Regions from separate parts of the Clostridium sp. Marseille-QA1073 genome, predicted to be linked through region 3. Evidence: riboswitches for the same ligand, from Rfam matches in the RefSeq annotation. Region 3 holds a riboswitch; each other region holds the start of a gene.
The links. A riboswitch is a leader RNA that binds a small molecule or an ion and turns the genes downstream of it on or off. The one in region 3 is predicted to bind cobalamin.

Region 1: it holds a riboswitch for cobalamin, as region 3 does, so the genes downstream of both, ACY1IQ_RS12500 (ABC transporter substrate-binding protein) here and ACY1IQ_RS02775 (ABC transporter substrate-binding protein) in region 3, are expected to answer to the same signal.
Region 2: it holds a riboswitch for cobalamin, as region 3 does, so the genes downstream of both, ACY1IQ_RS06090 (DUF4430 domain-containing protein) here and ACY1IQ_RS02775 (ABC transporter substrate-binding protein) in region 3, are expected to answer to the same signal.
Region 4: it holds a riboswitch for cobalamin, as region 3 does, so the genes downstream of both, ACY1IQ_RS02080 (ABC transporter substrate-binding protein) here and ACY1IQ_RS02775 (ABC transporter substrate-binding protein) in region 3, are expected to answer to the same signal.

What each region holds. Positions count from the first base shown of each region.
Region 1 covers NZ_JBSVQM010000012.1:130,709-135,623, forward strand. Annotated here, with positions in the region: gene ACY1IQ_RS12490 (ABC transporter ATP-binding protein) at 1-76, opposite strand, end outside; gene ACY1IQ_RS12495 (histidine phosphatase family protein) at 666-1,220, opposite strand; cobalamin riboswitch at 1,525-1,708, shown strand; gene ACY1IQ_RS12500 (ABC transporter substrate-binding protein) at 1,985-2,992, shown strand; gene ACY1IQ_RS12505 (FecCD family ABC transporter permease) at 3,010-4,056, shown strand; gene ACY1IQ_RS12510 (ABC transporter ATP-binding protein) at 4,058-4,849, shown strand.
Region 2 covers NZ_JBSVQM010000005.1:84,212-89,126, reverse strand. Annotated here, with positions in the region: gene ACY1IQ_RS06095 (exodeoxyribonuclease III) at 402-1,172, opposite strand; cobalamin riboswitch at 1,454-1,635, shown strand; gene ACY1IQ_RS06090 (DUF4430 domain-containing protein) at 1,930-2,331, shown strand; gene ACY1IQ_RS06085 (hypothetical protein) at 2,337-2,846, shown strand; gene ACY1IQ_RS06080 (sensor histidine kinase) at 2,991-4,148, opposite strand; gene ACY1IQ_RS06075 (DUF1858 domain-containing protein) at 4,659-4,802, shown strand; gene ACY1IQ_RS06070 (DUF438 domain-containing protein) at 4,823-4,915, shown strand, end outside.
Region 3 covers NZ_JBSVQM010000002.1:201,234-206,148, forward strand. Annotated here, with positions in the region: gene ACY1IQ_RS02760 (nicotianamine synthase family protein) at 1-237, opposite strand, end outside; gene ACY1IQ_RS02765 (ABC transporter ATP-binding protein) at 306-1,064, opposite strand; gene ACY1IQ_RS02770 (FecCD family ABC transporter permease) at 1,064-2,125, opposite strand; gene ACY1IQ_RS02775 (ABC transporter substrate-binding protein) at 2,129-3,265, opposite strand; cobalamin riboswitch at 3,554-3,742, opposite strand; gene ribH (6,7-dimethyl-8-ribityllumazine synthase) at 3,918-4,379, opposite strand; gene ACY1IQ_RS02785 (bifunctional 3,4-dihydroxy-2-butanone-4-phosphate synthase/GTP cyclohydrolase II) at 4,446-4,915, opposite strand, start outside.
Region 4 covers NZ_JBSVQM010000002.1:44,807-49,721, forward strand. Annotated here, with positions in the region: gene ACY1IQ_RS02075 (ABC transporter permease) at 1-106, opposite strand, end outside; gene ACY1IQ_RS02080 (ABC transporter substrate-binding protein) at 106-1,671, opposite strand; cobalamin riboswitch at 1,776-1,956, opposite strand; gene ACY1IQ_RS02085 (ArsR/SmtB family transcription factor) at 2,218-2,763, opposite strand; gene ACY1IQ_RS02090 (hypothetical protein) at 2,827-2,964, opposite strand; gene ACY1IQ_RS02095 (GyrI-like domain-containing protein) at 3,400-4,023, opposite strand; gene ACY1IQ_RS02100 (DUF6144 family protein) at 4,035-4,568, opposite strand.

The DNA of each region.
Region 1 (4,915 bases), on a different contig from region 3:
TTATAATAATCATAGCTAATGCTCCAATTAGTGTTATTAGTTTATAATTCTTTGTGTAGCTTAAAATTTTCTTCAACTTAAATCGCCCCCTTCAGCTACAAGTCAATTTTTTAAATAGACAATCTACAAATTTCAACACCTTTTAAATTATTATAAGAAAATTTAAAATTGCCTATCGTTACAAATGTTTTCTGAATAATGCATCTAGAACTATTATCCATTTTTTACTTAATATAGAATCCCCAGAGATGAAAAAAGCCGTACTTTCCCACCGATAAACAGGAAAATACAGCTATTAATGCATAAAAAAAGTCCTAGGAATACCCTAGGACTAAAATTTACACAAAAAGGCTATGATAAACCTATATCATGAGGTAGGGTATTAGTTAATACAATATTAAATTTAAATCCTATACTTATTAATCTGTTTAACATCTTACTACCTCCTTTTATAAATTAATCATATTTAGGTTTTACACCCATGTACTAAGTATATCTATATCTAGATATTTATGTCAATATATTATTTAATTTATATATTTTAACTTTTTATTAACATATTAATAAAAAATCCATATTATTATCTTAAATTAATTAAATAGTCAAAATTTTAATTCTTTTCTAATTTTGCTATAGACTTCTATTAAATATTTACAGTAAATAACTTATTTACTAACTGCCTCTATAGCTAAGAGCTTTTTATCTTCAAAAATTAATTTATAAGCATCAGGCATTTTAAGTTTCTTCCAAAAATCATAATCATACTTTTTGCAATAATAATTCATAATAAGCACCATAATATTACCATGAGTTCCAATAGCTATATTTTTTCCGCTATAATTATCTAATACATTATTTAAGGAATTAACGCCCCTTGCTTGTGCTTCTATATTACTTTCTCCACCTTCAAAACAAAAACTTGGATTTGTCCACAGTTCTACTATAGCTTCTTCAAAATTATCCACAGGATATTCACATAATTTCCTTTCTTTAAAGCCCTCGTCTATAATTATACTTTTATTTATCAAATTTGCTACAACTTCTACAGTTTCTATTGCTCTTTTATACGGACTAGAAATTACTAAATCTATATTTTCTTTTGCAAGTGTTTCTGTAATTTTATTTCTGTCTATAGTTCCTTTATGAGATAATGGTCTATTTAACTCATCAGTGTTGTAACTAGAATGAGCATGTCTAACTAAATAAATATTTGTTATCATTATTACTTTGCCACTAAAAATATCCTTTTATAGATAATTTCACCTCTGTATATGCCTTTATGTTAGTGGCTTCTCCTTTCTTATTTTTATATCACCTTAGAGTAATTATATCAAAATATTTACATTTATTCTTTATATTGCTATACTACTGTTACTCTCTTAATACAATATATTTAACTTATATCTTTTTCTTGTGGCAAATAAATTATATGTTTTATAATAGTTTAAATTTTCTGAAATATTCTTTTTGTAAAATTTTGTGTTATAATCCTGATGAAGTAATTGTAAATTTTTATTTAAAATTAAATATATTAACTATTTTGGTGAAATATAAGTATTTCTTAAAAGGGAAAAGGGTGAAAATCCCTTACGGTCCAGCCACTGTATTGAGGAGTAAATTTTTGTTATGCCACTGCAATTTTTTTGTGGGAAGGTAAAAACTTATGATGAATCTGAGTCAGGAGACCTGCCAATATAGGTTTTAAAATCACTTACTAGGATAAGGTATTTTAAGTTTGCTAATTTAACTATATGGTATTGTCTTATTTTATTTATAGTTTAAATATTAGAAATAGATTTATTTTTTAGCATTGTATTTTTTAGTATCTTAATTCTTAAGATGCTTTTTTTATTTTAAAAATTAATAAGAAATTTAACTTTAGTAATTTTCTATTGATACTTTCATAAAGTTAATAAACAAAATATTTTGTTTAAATATATAAAATAATATGCTACATTTTCAAAAATAAAGGAGGATTTTTAAGATGAAAAAACAAAAAATTTGTTCATTGATTTTAGCAGTTTCTTTAACTGCAACTATGTTAGGAGGATGTGGTAACACAAGTGAAGATAATGCTTCAAATTCTGTAGAATCAATCTCTGATACTAAAGCCTATACTCAAGTTACAATTAATAATGACTTACCTTCTAGAAAGACAGATGAAGTTTTCTCTGAAACTCCTAAAAAAGCTGTAAGTTTAAGTGGTTTTACAACAGAGATGCTTCTTGCCTTAGGTTTAGAAAACTCTATAGCTGGATATTCCTTTCAAGATAATGAAGTATTGCCAGAATATAAAGACGCCCATTCTAAATTAAATGAGTTAGCTGACTTAATGCCTTCAAAGGAAACTTTACTTGGCGTAGAACCAGATTTTATAACCGGGTGGATGTCTACTTTTACTGAAAACAATTTTAATGCTGAATTTTGCAAAGAAAATAGAATAAAAATTTATGTTCCAAAATGTGAAAGTCCTAATGCAACAATGGAAACTGTTTATGAAGATTTTACTAATCTAGGAAATATATTTAATGTAAAAGAAAATGCAAGTAATGTTATATCAAAAATGAAAAAAGAAATTGAAGATATTTCATCTGCTGTTCCTAAAGATAATGAACCAGTTAGAGCTTTTATTTATGACTCTGGAGAAGATTCGCCATTTACATCTTGTAATGGTTTACCTACAGATTTAATTAGACTTGCTGGTGGTGTCAATATATTTAAAGATGGTGAAAAACCATGGGCTAATGTAACTTGGGAAGAAGTTGTAAATAGAAATCCTGAATACATAATTATCATGCAATACAATGCTGCTGATAACGTAGAAGAAAAAATAAACTTTTTAAAAAATAATGCAGCTCTAAAAGATATAGATGCAATAAAAAATAATAATATTTTTGTTTTAGGACTTTCAGATGTTGTTGCAGGTGTAAGGAACTCTAATGCAATAAAAACTATGGCTGAAAAATTCCATCCAGAAGCTTTTAAGAATTAACACGGAGAGTTATTGACATGAAAAAAAATAAACTTACCTTTCCCTTTATATACATATCCTTAATTCTATTTTTAATAGTTTCTATAATAATTGCTATTAATGTAGGATCTGTAAATATAAGTGGTACTGAATTATGTAAAATAATAATTAATAATATATCAAATAAAGAGTTTTTTCCAAAAACTTGGTCTAACTCTGTAGAAAATATAGTATGGCAATTAAGACTTCCTAGAGTACTTCTTGCTGCAATTGTTGGTGCTGGCCTATCTTTATCTGGTGTATTGATGCAAGCATTAACAAAAAATGTTCTAGCTGACCCTTATATACTTGGAATATCTTCTGGTGCTTCAACTGGAGCTGTAATAACTATTTTACTAGGTAGTACACTAGCATTACCTATCTTATCTGTACATTTAGGTGCTTTTATTGGAGCATTACTTTCTTCAATAATTGTCTTTGTTATTTCAAGTAGACAGGGAAAGTTTTCTTCTTCTGGATTAGTGTTAACAGGGGTAGCAGTAGCATCCGTATTCTCAGCTATAACAAATTTTGTTATGTTTAAAGCCAAAGATGTTAGAAAGCTCTACTCTGTAATATTTTGGATGACTGGGTCACTTGCTGGTGCTAAATGGGGTGACTTACTTTTAGCTTTTTTAGTTTTAGTAGTTTCTTCTATAATAGCTTTAGTAATTCATAAAACATTAGATGCAATTTTACTTGGTGAAGATGCAGCTATAACTTTAGGTGTTAACATTAAGCTTTTGAAAAAAATAATAATAGTAACAAGTACACTATTAACTGGAATTATGGTATCTTTAAGTGGAATAATAGGCTTTGTTGGTCTTGTAATTCCTCATATTTCAAGGACTATTGCTGGTTCTGTGCATAAAAAGCTTATTCCACTAACTATTCTTTTAGGATCTTTGTTCTTAATATGGTCTGATATATTTGCAAGAATAATTGGTTCTCCTGAAGAACTTCCTATAGGTGTTGTTACGGCTTTCATTGGCGCACCATTCTTCTTACTTCTATTAAAAAAGAGTAAATATTCTTTTGGAGGTTAACATGATCAAATTAAGCGTAAAAGATTTGCAATATAAGCATATATTAAAAAATATAAATCTAGAAATAAATAAAGGTGATTTTGTTGGAATTATAGGACCAAATGGTAGTGGAAAATCGACATTACTTAAAAATATATATAGAGTTTTTACTCCAGATAAAGGTGAAGTTTTTTTAAATGATATAAATTTAAAAAAATTATCTAATAAAGAAATTGCTAAAAATATGTCAGTAGTAGCTCAAGAAAACAGACCTGAATTTGACTTTAAGGTGATAGACATGGTGTTAATAGGTCGTTTTGCACATAAAAGCTTATTTGAAGATAGTAATTCTAATGACATAAAACTTGCTGAAAATTGTTTAGAAAAAGTTGGAATGTTAGAGTTTAAAGATAGAAACTTCTTAAACTTATCTGGTGGAGAAAAACAGAGAGTTTTAATTGCAAGAGCATTAGCTCAAGAAAGTGACTTTATGATTCTTGATGAACCAACTAATCATCTAGATATTGGATATCAACTACAAATAATGGACATAATAAAAGCTCAAAATTTAACAGTATTTTCAGCAATTCATGATTTAAACATCGCTTGTTATTATTGCAATAAAATAATTATAATGAAAAATGGAATAATACTAGATTTTGGTAAACCAGAAGATATTTTAAATGAGAATATTGTATATGAGCTTTTCGGGCTTAATTGTCAAATTGAGAGAAATAATCTAACAAATAAATTAAATATAATATACATTCCAAAATCCTTTAATAATAATTTAAAAAATGCTACAGTAATTTAATGTAATTATTTTTTATTTATATTATCTTAAGTGCTAAAAAATAACTAGCCAGTACGCTAGTTATTT
Region 2 (4,915 bases), on a different contig from region 3:
TTATTTGAAAACTTTTCAAATTTTATACATATATATTTTTTTAACATTATGTTAAAATACGTTATAATATTTATAAAAAATTAATGTTAATTAAAATTTATAAATATATAATAAACATATAATTTTAGGTATGGCTATAGGATTATTATTATTATTATTATTATTATTATTATTATTATTATTTCCCAATTATAATAAGTTCATTATAAATTATAGAAAACTTTAATGTTAAATAAACTATAATTACTTTTCATATTTAAATATAAATTATATCATATTTTATGTTTTTATTATAAAAATATTTTATGAAAAGAAAAATATAATATACTTAAATATAAAATAATTATTTACTTATAATATTTTTAATATTTAAAGAGTATATAAATTAAAAAGCCGTGACTTTAATCACGACTTTCAATTTCTAAAGTTATAGGACAGTGGTCTGAACCTAGAACTTCATTTAAAATCTCTGCCTTTGAAACTCGATTAATCATATTATCTGAAACAAAGAAATAATCTATTCTCCATCCAGCATTTCTTTCACGAGCCTTAAATCTGTAGCTCCACCAACTATATTTTATTTCATCTGGATTTGTATATCTAAAGGTATCGATGTATCCATTTGATATAAATTTGTCTATCCAAGCTCTTTCTATTGGCAGAAAGCCAGAGGTCTTTTCATTGGCTTTAGCATTTTTTATATCCATAGGAGTATGAGCAGTATTATAATCACCACAAATTATCAAATTAGTACCTTTTGATACTTCCATATTACAAAAATCTAATATAGAATCATAAAATTCCATTTTATATTTAAGTCTTTCTTCAGATGATTGACCATTAGGAAAATAGATATTCATAAGAGTAAAGTCTTCATATTCAGCAATTAATATACGTCCTTCTATATCAAATTTTTCAATACCAATGCCATTTCTTATAGATTTTGGTTTTGTTTTAGTATAAATTGCAACTCCACTATAGCCTTTTTTTATTCCATGGGAAAAATATGAATAGTAGTCTTCAATATTAGTTATATTCTCATCTAAATTATTTTCTTGAAGCTTAGTTTCTTGAATACATAATATATCAGGTGATGACTCGGTTATCCAAGGAATAAAATCTTTTTTTAATATGGCTCTAAGGCCATTTACATTCCATGAGTAAATTTTCATTGTAAAACTCCCCTTATAAGTATTTGAGATAAATTTATAGAATATATCTCAATTTTAAATATTTAATAAGATAAAATATGAATAATAATTAACAAAAAATTTTGTTATAATAGTAATATTATAACATTGAATATTGTATATAATGATTAATTTAATCTTTTCTATCATTATATAATTTAATAGTCTATTAATAAAAGATAAATTATAATTCTTATCAATATAAAAATTTAATCTCTTTTATAAAGAGTAGACTTATTTAATAGATTTATTGAAAGTTAAATTTTCATATGATAGAATTTAATTAAGTTAATATGTGCTGTTTTATAAGGAATATGGTTTTAAGCCATAGCAGCCCCCGCTACTGTAATCGTGGACAAAGAGCAATAGTCACTGGAGTTTATCTGGGAAGACGCTCGGAGATTGAAACGAGAGCCAGGATACTTATTAAACAGTATATTCACAAGCTTTTCTTCGGAGGGAAGAGTTGGTTTAGTTTTACAGAAAGCTACTCTTTTTCTTTTACTTTTAAAGAAAGAGAGTTTTTTATTTTGTAATACATAGAATTTAAATATAGAAAGGAGCAATACACAAGTTGTTTCTATTTCAGAATAGAAACTATTACGGAATCAGCTAAGACATCTGAAAGAAAATATATAAGAATATTGAACAGTTATTTTTGAATATAGCTAAATAAAAATTAATTAGTCAGGGGCTTATATCAGTTTAATTTATATAGAAAATATAGGAGGATATAGTTATGAAGAATAACAATAAAAGAATTATAACAACTATTTTAATTTTACTTATTGCTGTTGTAGGGTATTTTGCTTATGGAAAATTTGCGAAAGTTGAAACCGTTAAAGGAAATAAAAATATAACAGTAATTGTTAAATCTGAAAAAGATAAATACGAAAAAGAACATAAACATTCAACAAATGCTGAATTTTTAGGAGAGGCATTAGACGAGATGAAGGTAATAGATGCAGAAAAATCACAATTTGGAAGATATGTAAATAAAGTAGATGGAATTTTAGCAGATAAGAATAAACAAGAGTGGTGGAAACTTACAATAAACGGAGTGGATGCGGCAGCAGGAATAGACGAAACTACGATAGCGGATGGAGATAGATTTGAGTTTATATTTACAACAGGCTGGTAAATAGTATGAATAAAACTAGAGAGTTAATTATAATAGTGCTATTATCTTCAATAATCACAGTGTCAAAAATGTTTTTAAGCTTTTTACCCAATATAGAACTTGTATCAATGTTTTTAATTGTTTATACACTTGTATTTAGGAAAAAAGCTATAATTATAGCACTATTATTTGTTCTTATAGAAGGATTAATCTACGGAATTGGATTATGGTGGTTTAGCTATGCTTTTGTTTGGCCATTATTAGTTATATTAACATTATTATTTACAAGGATAAATAAAGAAAACTTTTTACTTTGGTCTATATTTTCAGGAGTTTTCGGCTTAATCTTTGGTATGCTTTTTGCCCTTCCTTATATAATATTAAATGACCTTAGTTTTGCTGTTGCTTATTGGATAAGAGGAATACCTTACGATATAATCCATATGGTAGGAAATTATCTAGCAATGATGCTATTAGGAGAACATATTTATAAGTTATTAATAAAACTAAATAACCAAGAGTGCAAAAGTTGTTAATTTTAATATTGTATTGTTTAAATTTAAGCATCATATTAAAAGAGTAAAAAAACCTTCTTGTAATTAAATGGACTTACTAAATATCATTTACAAGAAGGTTTTTTTATTTAATTATAAAGATAATTCATCAGTTAAAATGCTCTATTAATTATATATATCAGAAAATTCCATATATATCTTTTCTATAGAATTAAAATTTATTTGTTTATTTTCACTATAAATACAATTTTTATTTTGTAATATAGGAATTTCCACTATAAATTCACTTCCTACATTTTTTTCACTTATAACAGAGATTTCACCATTATGCATTTCTACTAGAGACTTCACAATGGAAAGGCCTATACCGCTACCTTCATGATTTCTGTTCATAAGAGGTTGTACTTGTCTAAACCTATTAAAGATTATCTTTTGTTTTTCTTTAGGGATTCCTATACCGTTATCCTTTACCGAAATGATTAAGTTACCATTATTTTCAGAGATGCTCAACTGAATTTTACCATGAGGCTTTGAAAACTTGGCAGCATTAGATAATAAATTTAAAATTACTTGTTCTATTTTTTCCGCATCACAACTCATTATCTTACTAGTAACTGTACTGTGATAGGTAAAGGTTAAATCTTTACTTTCTATATAACCTTTAATAGAATTACATATGTTTATTATTATACAAATTATGTCTTGATCATGCATATTTAAAGATAAAAACCCAGCGTCAATTTTTGTGGAATCGATGAGATTGTTAATCAATCTTAACAGCCTGTAGCAGTTTTGTTTCATTATATTAACATAATTATATAATTTTTCTTTACTTTTTAAATTATCTTCATTATCAAGATATACCTTAAAGAGTTGAATAGAACTAAATATAATATTAAGAGGTGTTCTAAGTTCATGAGACATATTTGATAAAAATTCTGTTTTAAGATTACTATACTCTAAGGCTTCTTTTAAAAGAATATTATTTTTACCGTATGTATCTTTACTATATATGTATATATCATCTTCATTTATTTCTGATATTTTGTATTTTGAGTTGTACCTTTTATTTTTTTTAAGTTTTTTACTTTTGTAATATAAATAAATTAAGTCACTAGGGCAAATATGTTCATATAAAGTTTCTAGTGCAGTTAACATAAGTTTTTTTTCATTACAACCAACCACCTTACTAAGTTCTTCTGAAAATTTTACAACATTTTTTTTAAAGATATATTCATAATCACCTACTTCATTTAAATCTTCTAAGGCATTTAGCATTTCTGATAGGTCTTCATTGTTTAACATTAAATTTACATTATTCACATTACATCACCTTTTAGTATAGAATATGTTTTATTATATCACCATTATTGTAAATATTATGTAAAATATTGCGCAGATTTAAAATAAAGGATGAACAATAAATAAATGCTGTATTTATAAGCATTTATTCTATTAAAGATAGTATGCGGTGGAATATAATTACATATATTCCCATAAATTAATAGGTTTAATTTGTTATATTAAAATTGTGTGAAGCTTAAATTATTTTTACTTCTTATAAATAAGATATTTGAAATATTGTATCAAAATTTAGTAGAAAATTTTTATATTGAGTGTAAATTATATAAATAGAATTTATATTTCATATAAAAATATTTTTAAATTTTGATTTAAATCACAGTTTATAAGAGATGCTTCTCTTATACTTGAATTAATAAATTAAGATATATTCTTAAAAAGAAGGTGAAGTATGAAGAACATATTAGATATGAATAAGACTATTTATGAGCTATGCAAGGAAAATTTCACACTTAGAGAAAGGTTAAAAATATAGGATTTGAAAATATAGCTGATGATAAAATGTTAAATACAGTTGGACGAATTATGACCATTTCTAAAGGTGCAAAAATAAAAGGTTATGACATAAATGAAGTTAAAGAAAAACTAATAAAAGAAGGTTATCATATAGTTTAATGGAAAAGGAGGTAGAGCATATGAGTGAGATTATAAATAATAGAGAGAATAAAAAAATAAATATAAATAAGAGAGCGGAAAGTTTAAAGAAAATAATAAGAGATTTGCATAAT
Region 3 (4,915 bases):
CCCTAAAGCCTTCGAATTAGACTCTCTCACTTCTTTTACCAAAGTATCATACTCTTCTTTTGATACATATTTGTTCCATTTTAAATCATTAGAGCTATCTAATATAAAGTCGCATACGTAGTCAAGCTTATCTTTCAAAACTACAAAACATTCACTATGCTCCTTACATAAGTTCATAATTTCATTAATATCCACATTTATTAATTTTAAATCTAATAAAAATTTATGTTTTTCCATATACATTAACCTCTCAACCTTTTATAATTTTAATATTTAAACATTAATAAAATAATGTTATATTAATACTAACTACAATTAATTGGTGTAACACTAAGATAACCTTTCTTTGTACAACAAACCTCTACTTCTACTTTATATACCTCTTTTAATAGTAATGGATCTAATACTTCTTCTGGCTTTCCTTCTTTTGCTACGTATCCTTCACTAAGTAGTATGAATTTATCACTGTATCTCGTAGATAATGCTAAATCATGAATTACTATAATAGTAATAGCATTGTTTTCTGTGGTGTATTCTCTTGCTAAATCTAAAACCTGTAATTGATGCCTTATATCTAACGCACTGGTTGGTTCATCCAGTAGTAATATCTTTGGTTTTGAAACCAAAGCTTGTGCCATAATAACAAGTTGTTTTTCTCCACCACTTAAACTAGAAAACTTATTATAGCTTAGATGACTCAAATTTATTTTCTTTAATATTTTATTTGTTTCTTCTAACTTATCTTTAGAAATTTTCCATCTTAAATCCTTCATATGTCCAAGCAGTACCATTTCAAATACAGTTAAGTTAGAGTTACTATTACTCATTTGTGGAACATAGGCCATTTTCTCTATAGGAATTTTTTCCTTTGGATTTCTGTCCATATGTATGTTTCCTTCATAATTGATCATTTTTGACATAGCTTTTATAAATGTAGTCTTTCCTGTACCATTTGGACCGATAATAGAGGTTATTTCTCCCTCATGAAAGGTAGCGGTAATATCTTTTAACACTTCTTTATTCTTAAACTTAACTGAAACTTTTTCTGCTGTAATAAAACTCATTATTCTGCTCCTTTCGATAGTAATAAAAATAATAAGAATGGTACTCCAACAATAGATGTAACAATTCCTATTGGTATTAATGCACCTGGTTTTATTATTTTAGATATTATAGACGCAACAACCATAATAAGAGCTCCAAACATGGCAGAAACAGGAGATAAATATCTTTGTTCTTCTCCAACTGATAACCTAGCAAAGTGGGGAGAAATCAATCCTATAAATCCAATAGGCCCTATAAAAGAAACTGCTCCAGTTGTTAGCAAGGTTGCAATTGTAAATACTTTTAGTTTTAGCTTGTCTACATCTATCCCAAGACTTCTTGCTCTTTCTTCACCAGCAGATAATGCTGTTATTTTCCACACTACTGTTGTGGTCAATAAAAGGCATATAATAAAAATTGACATTGTAACAAAAACACCAACCCAAGTAGATTTTAGTAAGCTTCCAAACATCCAAAATACAATTTGTTGAGATACTTCTGGTGCAGACATATATTGAACTAAGGATTGCAGTGCCTGAAATAAAAAGTGAATAACAATCCCTGTTAATATCATTATTATAGATTTCATCCCTTTATTTTTTCCTATAAAATAAATACACATGCTAGATATAAATGAAAATAAAAATGCCATCAGCGGTATAGAAAGCCAACCTATATTTCCAATAGTAAACCCTGTTAAGATAGCAAGTGAAGCTCCAAACCCTGCTGCTGAAGAAATACCAAGAGTATATGGACTTGCTAAAGGATTATTAAGTATTGTCTGCATATGAGACCCTGCAAGACCTAATGAAGCTCCAACAAATACACATGTAAGAGTCATTGGTAGTCTTATGGACCACATCACAGCTGAATGTACACTTTTATTCTTTGGTCCTTGTAACAATGTACTTATTACATCAGATAAAGACATGCCAGATGGACCCACAGCTAAATCTATGATGCAAAATACAGCTAATAATGAAATTACAATAACAAATAAAAGAAGTCTTTTTTGATTGATATTTTTGTATATGTGCTCTCCATTATTTAAATCTTCCAATGCTTCTTTTTTATTTGTCATTATCTATTCCTCCTTTATCATGAAAGTACCCTCTGGTTTTACAGGTAAATACTTTGTATAGAACTCATTTAGGTTTGCTAGTGGATCTACATCTGCAAACTTCTCTGGATAAATAGCTTTTGCAATATATTGAAGATATACGTAATCATAAAGTGTTCTAAGTCCACTGTGATCAACACCATATATTTCTTTATTTTTTACTGCATTTAAATTCTCCCAACCTGGTCTTTTCAAATACATATTCATTGTTTCCAAAGCTCTTTCACTTTTAACATCAAAACCCATTTCAAATCTTTGTTTGCCTTGATCTTTAGAATTGGTTTGTCCAGAAAAAATTATAAGCTGTGGATTGCTAGAAATAACATACTCAGGATTTAATGGTCCATAGTCTGTAACTTTTCCCTGTGCTATGTTGTTACATTTTGCAGTTTTAAGTATATTTCCCCATAGAGAATCTCCATAAGAATTTCCATAGGTTTCTGGCCCTTGGCTTGCAAGTTCAAAATAAACAGATTTAAATTCACTTTCTGGTATTTCTTTTAATTTATTTTCAACATCTTCTGTCTGCTTTTTATAGTTTTCTATAAGTTCTTTTGCTCTTTCTTCTGTTCCAAGAAGCTTACCAAGTATTTCTGTACTCTTTATATGCTTTTCTAAAGTAAATGAATTGTAATCAACCACTGCTATAGGAATTCCAAGATTTTTAATTGTGTTAATACCATCTCCTAATTTTTTTGCTTGATAAGGTGCAAGAATTACTAAATCTGGTTTAGCATCAATTAGCTTTTCCATACTGAAACTATCTAAATAAATTGAACCTGTATCTATACAGCCTTCTAAGTTTGGAATTACTTCTGCATATTTAGTCCACATTGCATTCATTAGATCCTTTGTTTCTCCTTTTGACATGGCAACGATTCTATCTAACTTAAAATCTCCAGATACAGCAAGATAATTTTCTATATAAAACCCTAAAAATATTTTTTCTGCTGGTTTTTCTAAAACAATTTTATCTCCGTTAATATCTTCTACCTCAATAACCTTACTTTCTGCAGAATCACCTTCCCCATCTCCTTGTGAGCATCCCACTAAACTTATAACCATTACTAAAATTAATATAATATTAAATATTTTTTTCATAAGTATTCCTCCTAAAATAGTTCGCTAATTTCAAATTTTTCGATAATTGCAATGTGATTAAAACTATTTCTCAAATTTTTATCATTCTTATATAATTTTAAAGCTAATGTCATTAATTGATAACGCATATTATTTGCATTATATGAACCTTTTTCTCTAAGAAAATCTTTTACCTCCTATAAAATAAATTATTTTTTCATAAATAATAGCCCTTTAACAACAGTTAAAGGGCTATTTATCGAAAAAATATTTTTCAAACATTTATACCCCCCCATCGCTCGTAGAGTTATTAGTATACTAAAATAGGCAGGTCTTCTGGCTTAAGCATCAACATTCCTACAGCCTTCCCAGTTTCCCAGTGGCATAATTGCAGGAACTCATCTATTACAGTGGCGGGACCGCGTGGGATTCAAACCCACTTCCCTTTTAATTAATAGATATTACAATATCTATTAAACCTATTTTCAATATATTCAATTTTCCAAAATCATTTTAGCATATTATGGTTACATTTAGCAAATACTTTTTAATATTCTACTATAAAAACCATACAATTTAAATTCTCAACAATCTAAATTGTATGGTTTTTTCTCTATTTAGCTGCACTTTTCATAGAAATCTAATCAAATGAATAAATTAACTACTACTTAAACTAAATATTTTTAATCAAATTAACCATTTCAATGGCTGTGCAAGCAGCATCATATCCTTTATTTCCAGCTTTTGTACCTGCTCTTTCAATAGCTTGTTCAATATTATCTGTTGTAAGCACTCCAAAAATCGTAGGAACTCCTGTTGATAAGCCTATAGAAGCAACTCCTTTTGATACCTCTGCACATACATAATCATAATGGGTAGTAGAGCCTTTAATAACTGCTCCAAGACAAATAACTGCATCATATTTTCCAGATGACGCCATTTTTTGTGCCACTAATGGAATTTCAAAAGCTCCTGGAACCCATGCAAGAGTAATGTCATCATCATTAACTCCATGACGTATTAATGCATCCTGAGTTCCCGATATTAACTTTGATACAATAAATTCATTAAATCTTGCTGCTACAACTCCTACTTTTATATTGCTTGCTACTACATTTCCTTCCAATTTTCTCATTTCTTTTCCTCCAATTATTCTTTATAATTTTCTTCCTTTAATCATGGATACTTTCACAATATCACACTAATAAGTTGTCATATGTTCCATCTTTATCTGTTTAGTCATAAGGTAAAATCTATCATCTTTGTTAGGATTAATTTGAATAGGAACACGTTTTTTTATAGTAATACCGTAATCAGCTAATCCTTTTATCTTTTTAGGATTATTTGTTAAAAGCAAAAGTTCTGTTGCTCCTAAATCATATAATATTTGAGCACTAATTCCATAATCCCTTAAATCTTCTGGAAAACCAAGCTTGATATTAGCTTCAACCGTATCATATCCTTGTTCTTGAAGTTCATAAGCCTTTAACTTATTGATAAGTCCTATTCCTCTCCCCTCTTGACGCATATACAGAATAATCCCTCTTCTTTCTTTTGCAATAGCTTTTATAGCAGCATCAAGTTGTTCACCGCAGTCACAGCGGCGTGAGCCTAATATGTCACCAGTTAAACATTCAGAATGTAGACGACATAAAACAGGTTCTCCATCAG
Region 4 (4,915 bases), 160 kb from region 3:
CTCCCGGTGCAATAACTCCAAGGATAAATGCTAATAAAGTTATTCCTATTAAAACTGGTATAGTGGACAATACTCTTTTAAATATATACTTGAAGATATTTTCCACTATTTACTCCACTCCGTTTTGTTTAATGTAGCTCCATAATTTGTTGCCTCAAAACCTTTTATTTTTTTATTAAAGGCTATTAAATTAACATCTTGGAACAGTGGTATACTTGCTGGCTCTTTAGCTGATATATCTTGAAGTTCATTGTATATTTCTTTTCTTTTAGCCATGTCATTAGTTTCTTTTAGCTTATCAATTAGCTCATCTGCTCTTTGGTTTTTATATCCTAGACTATAAGATTTATTAGTTGATCCTGTGCTATGCATATATCCCTCAAATATAGTAAAAGGTTCTGCATTTGGCAGCCCTTGAGGATGTATAGCTAAATCATATTCTCCTTTTTTCATAGCCTCTTTAAATGCAGCTCCGTCTAAAATTGTTATTGTTGCATTTAATCCTATATCCTTTATCGCTGATTGAATATATTCTGCTTCAGCTTTATAAGGATAACGATCTACTCCATAAGAAGGTACTATAAATTTTACTTCTTTTGTTTCTCCTTTTAATACTTCTTTTGCAGTTTCCTTAGCTCCTTCTTTATCATGAACTGGTTTTATTTCCTTTGCAAAAGGAGATGTGTGGTTTAATATATTAATAGTTGAAGTTCCATATCCTCCAAAGAATTCATCAACTATAAGATCTCTATCCACTACTAAACCTAAAGACTCTTTCATTTTTGCATTACTGAATGGTCCTTTAATACCATTAGTGGATATAAAGTGAGTTATACTTGATTTTCCAGCAGATACATCAAATTTTTCATCTTTTAACAATTCTTTAGATAATTCTGGAGTTATTGCTCCTAAGTCCATTACTCCCATAATTTCTTCAGATTTTAAAGCTGAAAATCTTGTTTCTGCATCTGGAATAACTTTCACTCTTACTTTCTTAGCCTTTGCTTTATCACCATAATATTCTTCATTTCTTTCTAATAATGTATATTGATCTTTTTCATGCTCTACAATTTTGAATGGTCCTGTACCCTTTGCTATATCTGTAAAATCTCCCGTATTTATATCAAAACACTGTGGACTATATATAGCACTACCAAATCTAGCCATATTATATATTAATGTTGATATAGGTTTATTAAATATTAATTTTACTTCATGATCAGATACTTTAACCACTTCTTTTAAATTAGGATATGTCTTTTCTAAGTCAAAAGAATAAAATGGTGATCCTTTCGTTTTCATATTGATATATCGATCAAAGTTTTTAATTACGGCATCAGCATCTAATTGAACTCCATCATGAAATTTTACTCCCTCTTTTATCTTAAAAGTCCATTCTTTAAAATCTTCAGAGTTTGTCCATTTTTCTGCTAATTCTGCACAAGGATTTCCTTTATCATCTAATCCAATTAAAGGCTCCCAAACAAATAATATAGAAGTAGCATAATATGCATCCTTTGCTCCTGGTGATAAATCTCTTGCAGCTGCTAGTACAATTTCATTATCCTCATTTATGCCAGTGTCTTTAGTTGCACATCCGGCTAAAGTTCCTAGAAGCATTGTTAATGCTAAGAATACTAGTAATATCTTATTTTTAAATAATTTTTTCATAACTCCATTCCTTTTCTTTTAAATTTTTATAATAAAAAAAGCCATAGTCAATGCCATAGCTTACCCATCTTTGCTATAAAATTAGATTTAGTTGCTCCCCCCTCAATCTATTTCTCTTTAAGTTTAGGTATCCTGACTTACGATTCACCCTTAACCTAGCCTTCCCAGAATTAATCCAGTGGCATGTTAGGCATCGTCATCGCTTACAGTGATGGGTTCGTGTTGGAATTTCACCAAACTTCCCTAAATTCTTAAATTTATTAATTTTTCAACAAAATTATACATTGTATTTAAAAACATGTCAAATATTTTATTTTCTTATAAATGCTTTCAGAAATATATTAATCACTTTATTTTTTTATTTAATTTATTGCTAATATTATCAATAAAAATTGTAAATTAAATGAAATTAGTAATAATATTTAGTTCATATCACATCTAATAATTCCCATATTTTTTAACTGTTTTATTATTAATATATGAACCCCATAACTATTTTTCTTAGATATCTAAGAAAAATAGTTATGGGGTTCAATAAATTACTTCTTATTCTTCAATTATTGTAAAAAAGCTGTGATATTTAAGCTTTTTAGAATCTTTTTGTTTATGATTTTTAAAAAAACTTTTCATTAATTCTATTATTTCATCTGCCTCTCCTTCTGTAAGATAGATATTCTTCTTTATAATAGTTCCATTTGATTCGTGTATACTTTTATCCATGGAACTTAAAAATATATCTTTACTTTCATCATAAAACTCTGAAATCATCATTTGACTTACTGCCAAAAGCATCATTTTAGAAGGTTCCTCTACTTCTTTTGAACATTTTATTTCAAACTTTCTAGCTAAAGGTTCATAATATTTAGTTATAACTCCCTTTATCTTTTTAGTGTAAATTATTACTATTCCCACTTTTTCAAGCTTATTTACATGATAATATATTTTTGATGGAACTTCTTTCATTTTATCAGCTATCTGTTTTACTGTAGCTGGCTCATTCATATCTATAAGTGTATTTAAAATTCTGTATCTAAAAGGATCAGAAATAGCTTTTACTTCTTCCAAAGTAGTTAATACTTTTCTATCTTCCATCGCTTTATCCCCTCCCCTTTTGTTATATAGTAATTTTCATTATTTAAATGAAATTTTTAGCCTTTAAGCTTTTTTAAAGCTTCTTCTATAATTTAAAGATAAAACAACTACAGAAATCATTACACCTATAATTAAAAACATAAAATAAACAGATAAATATTCTATTATAATCCCCCTTAGAACATTACCTAAAAGTATCATGCATCAACTTATAACTCTCATAAAAAAACTAACTATACCTAATATTTCTTTATATGATTTATTCATTATATAAGCATTAATTGCTAAAGTTACCATGGCATTTAAAATCAAAATCTAAATAATACAAGCATAGGTAGTTCTATAGAAACTAAATTCATTCATATTATTATATTCATCAAAAACAATAATGTACAAAATTTATATTTAATAAAAAAAATTCAATTTTAATCACATTATTTATTTTTAAACTTTAATTTACAGTATACAGCACATACTGTAAAATGAGATTCACTAAAATAAAACTTAAGTGAATCGCTTTATAAACACCTTATAAAATTTAATAACATCAAGTAAAAAAGGTGTTAAACTTAGAGTAATAAATCTAAATTTCACACCTTTTAATATTAAGATATTAAAACTTTTATATTCTAACGCCTATTCCTTCAACATTATAGGTTGTCTAATTATAGTTTTTATATTATTAGGTAAACATCGTTTAGGATCATTTAAATATATTTCATGATGTAATCCTCTTAATTCATATCCACATTCTTTGATATAATTATGAAGCTTCTCTACAGTAGGATCTTCATTTGTATAAGGTCCCACATGCATAATTTTTGCAACAAGTCCTTCATCATGGTCTTTATACTCTACCTTAGAGATAGACGATAATTTCTTCTTTCTTTCTACTTCATATAAAGCTTTTTCTATATAATCTTCTGGAACAATATCAGGCTGCATAATCATACTACACCATTTCCATATGTCTTTATTATCTATTAAAAAATCATTTATATTATCAGTCCACCATACACTCTCCAGTGGCATTACTCCATAGTCTATCTTTAAATCACTATTCTTAATCATAAATTTTATAGTATAGGCTAAACTGAATAATGTTTCAACTGCATCCTTGTATTCCTTTGATGTATTTGGATTTCCATGGCCATTTATCATTAAATATTTAAGCTTTGGCATCTTTAAAATTGATACTTTTTTAGCAGGCTGACTATAGAATTCTTTAAATACTTTTTTATAATCAAACTTATTTATCATGATTATTCTCCTTAAAACTCAATTTTAAAAACATAGTTATCTGCTCCCTCTAAAATAGTGTGAAGCTTTGTAACTTTTACTGTTTTATTAAATACTGAGCTAAATAATTTTTCAAACCATCCTGCAGAGCAATTACAATATGAAACTGGCATATCTTCTATGTTTTTAGCCATTCCACAATAACATTTGTTATAAATTCCAATTATGTTTCCACTATCCATGTGAAGTTCTCCACCACCTATATGTTTCTCATTCATTAAATCTAAAAATTTTTCAACATTTTCAGCTCTTTCAAATAATTTTTTTGCTTCCTTAATTGTTCTATTTGAAATGCACAAATGTCCACAGGGCTTCATTACTTTTTCTACTATATTTTCTCCATTATTATTTTCAAGCTCATTTAATATACTTTTAATATATTTTGCTTGCTTAGTAGGTGATGATTTTAAAGGTAATTCACCATATGCCTCCACTATTTTTTTATAGATATTTACCCCAGCATTTAATCTAATGCTGTCAAGAATACGTTCACACTTACTAGACATAATTTTCTCCCCCTTATCTGTTGAAATATTTATATATGTTCCTTAATTATAAATAATCTTATATGACGTCATCATGTCATATTTAAAAAATTATTAATTAAGATATATTCAAAAGATAAATAAAATCCACCTTTGTGAACTTTAAATTCCTATTGCTCTTCAAAAATGAATTGCTTAATTTTTTATTTCAATTTATATATATCTTATATATTTTATAACAAGTTATTAATACAAAATAACCTGTCAATCCACCTAACAAATTAGTGTTTCTTTTATCTTTCTTTAATTATAAATAAAGATAAATATTTTTAAAATTAGTATTGACCACAGTAAATTTATAGTATATT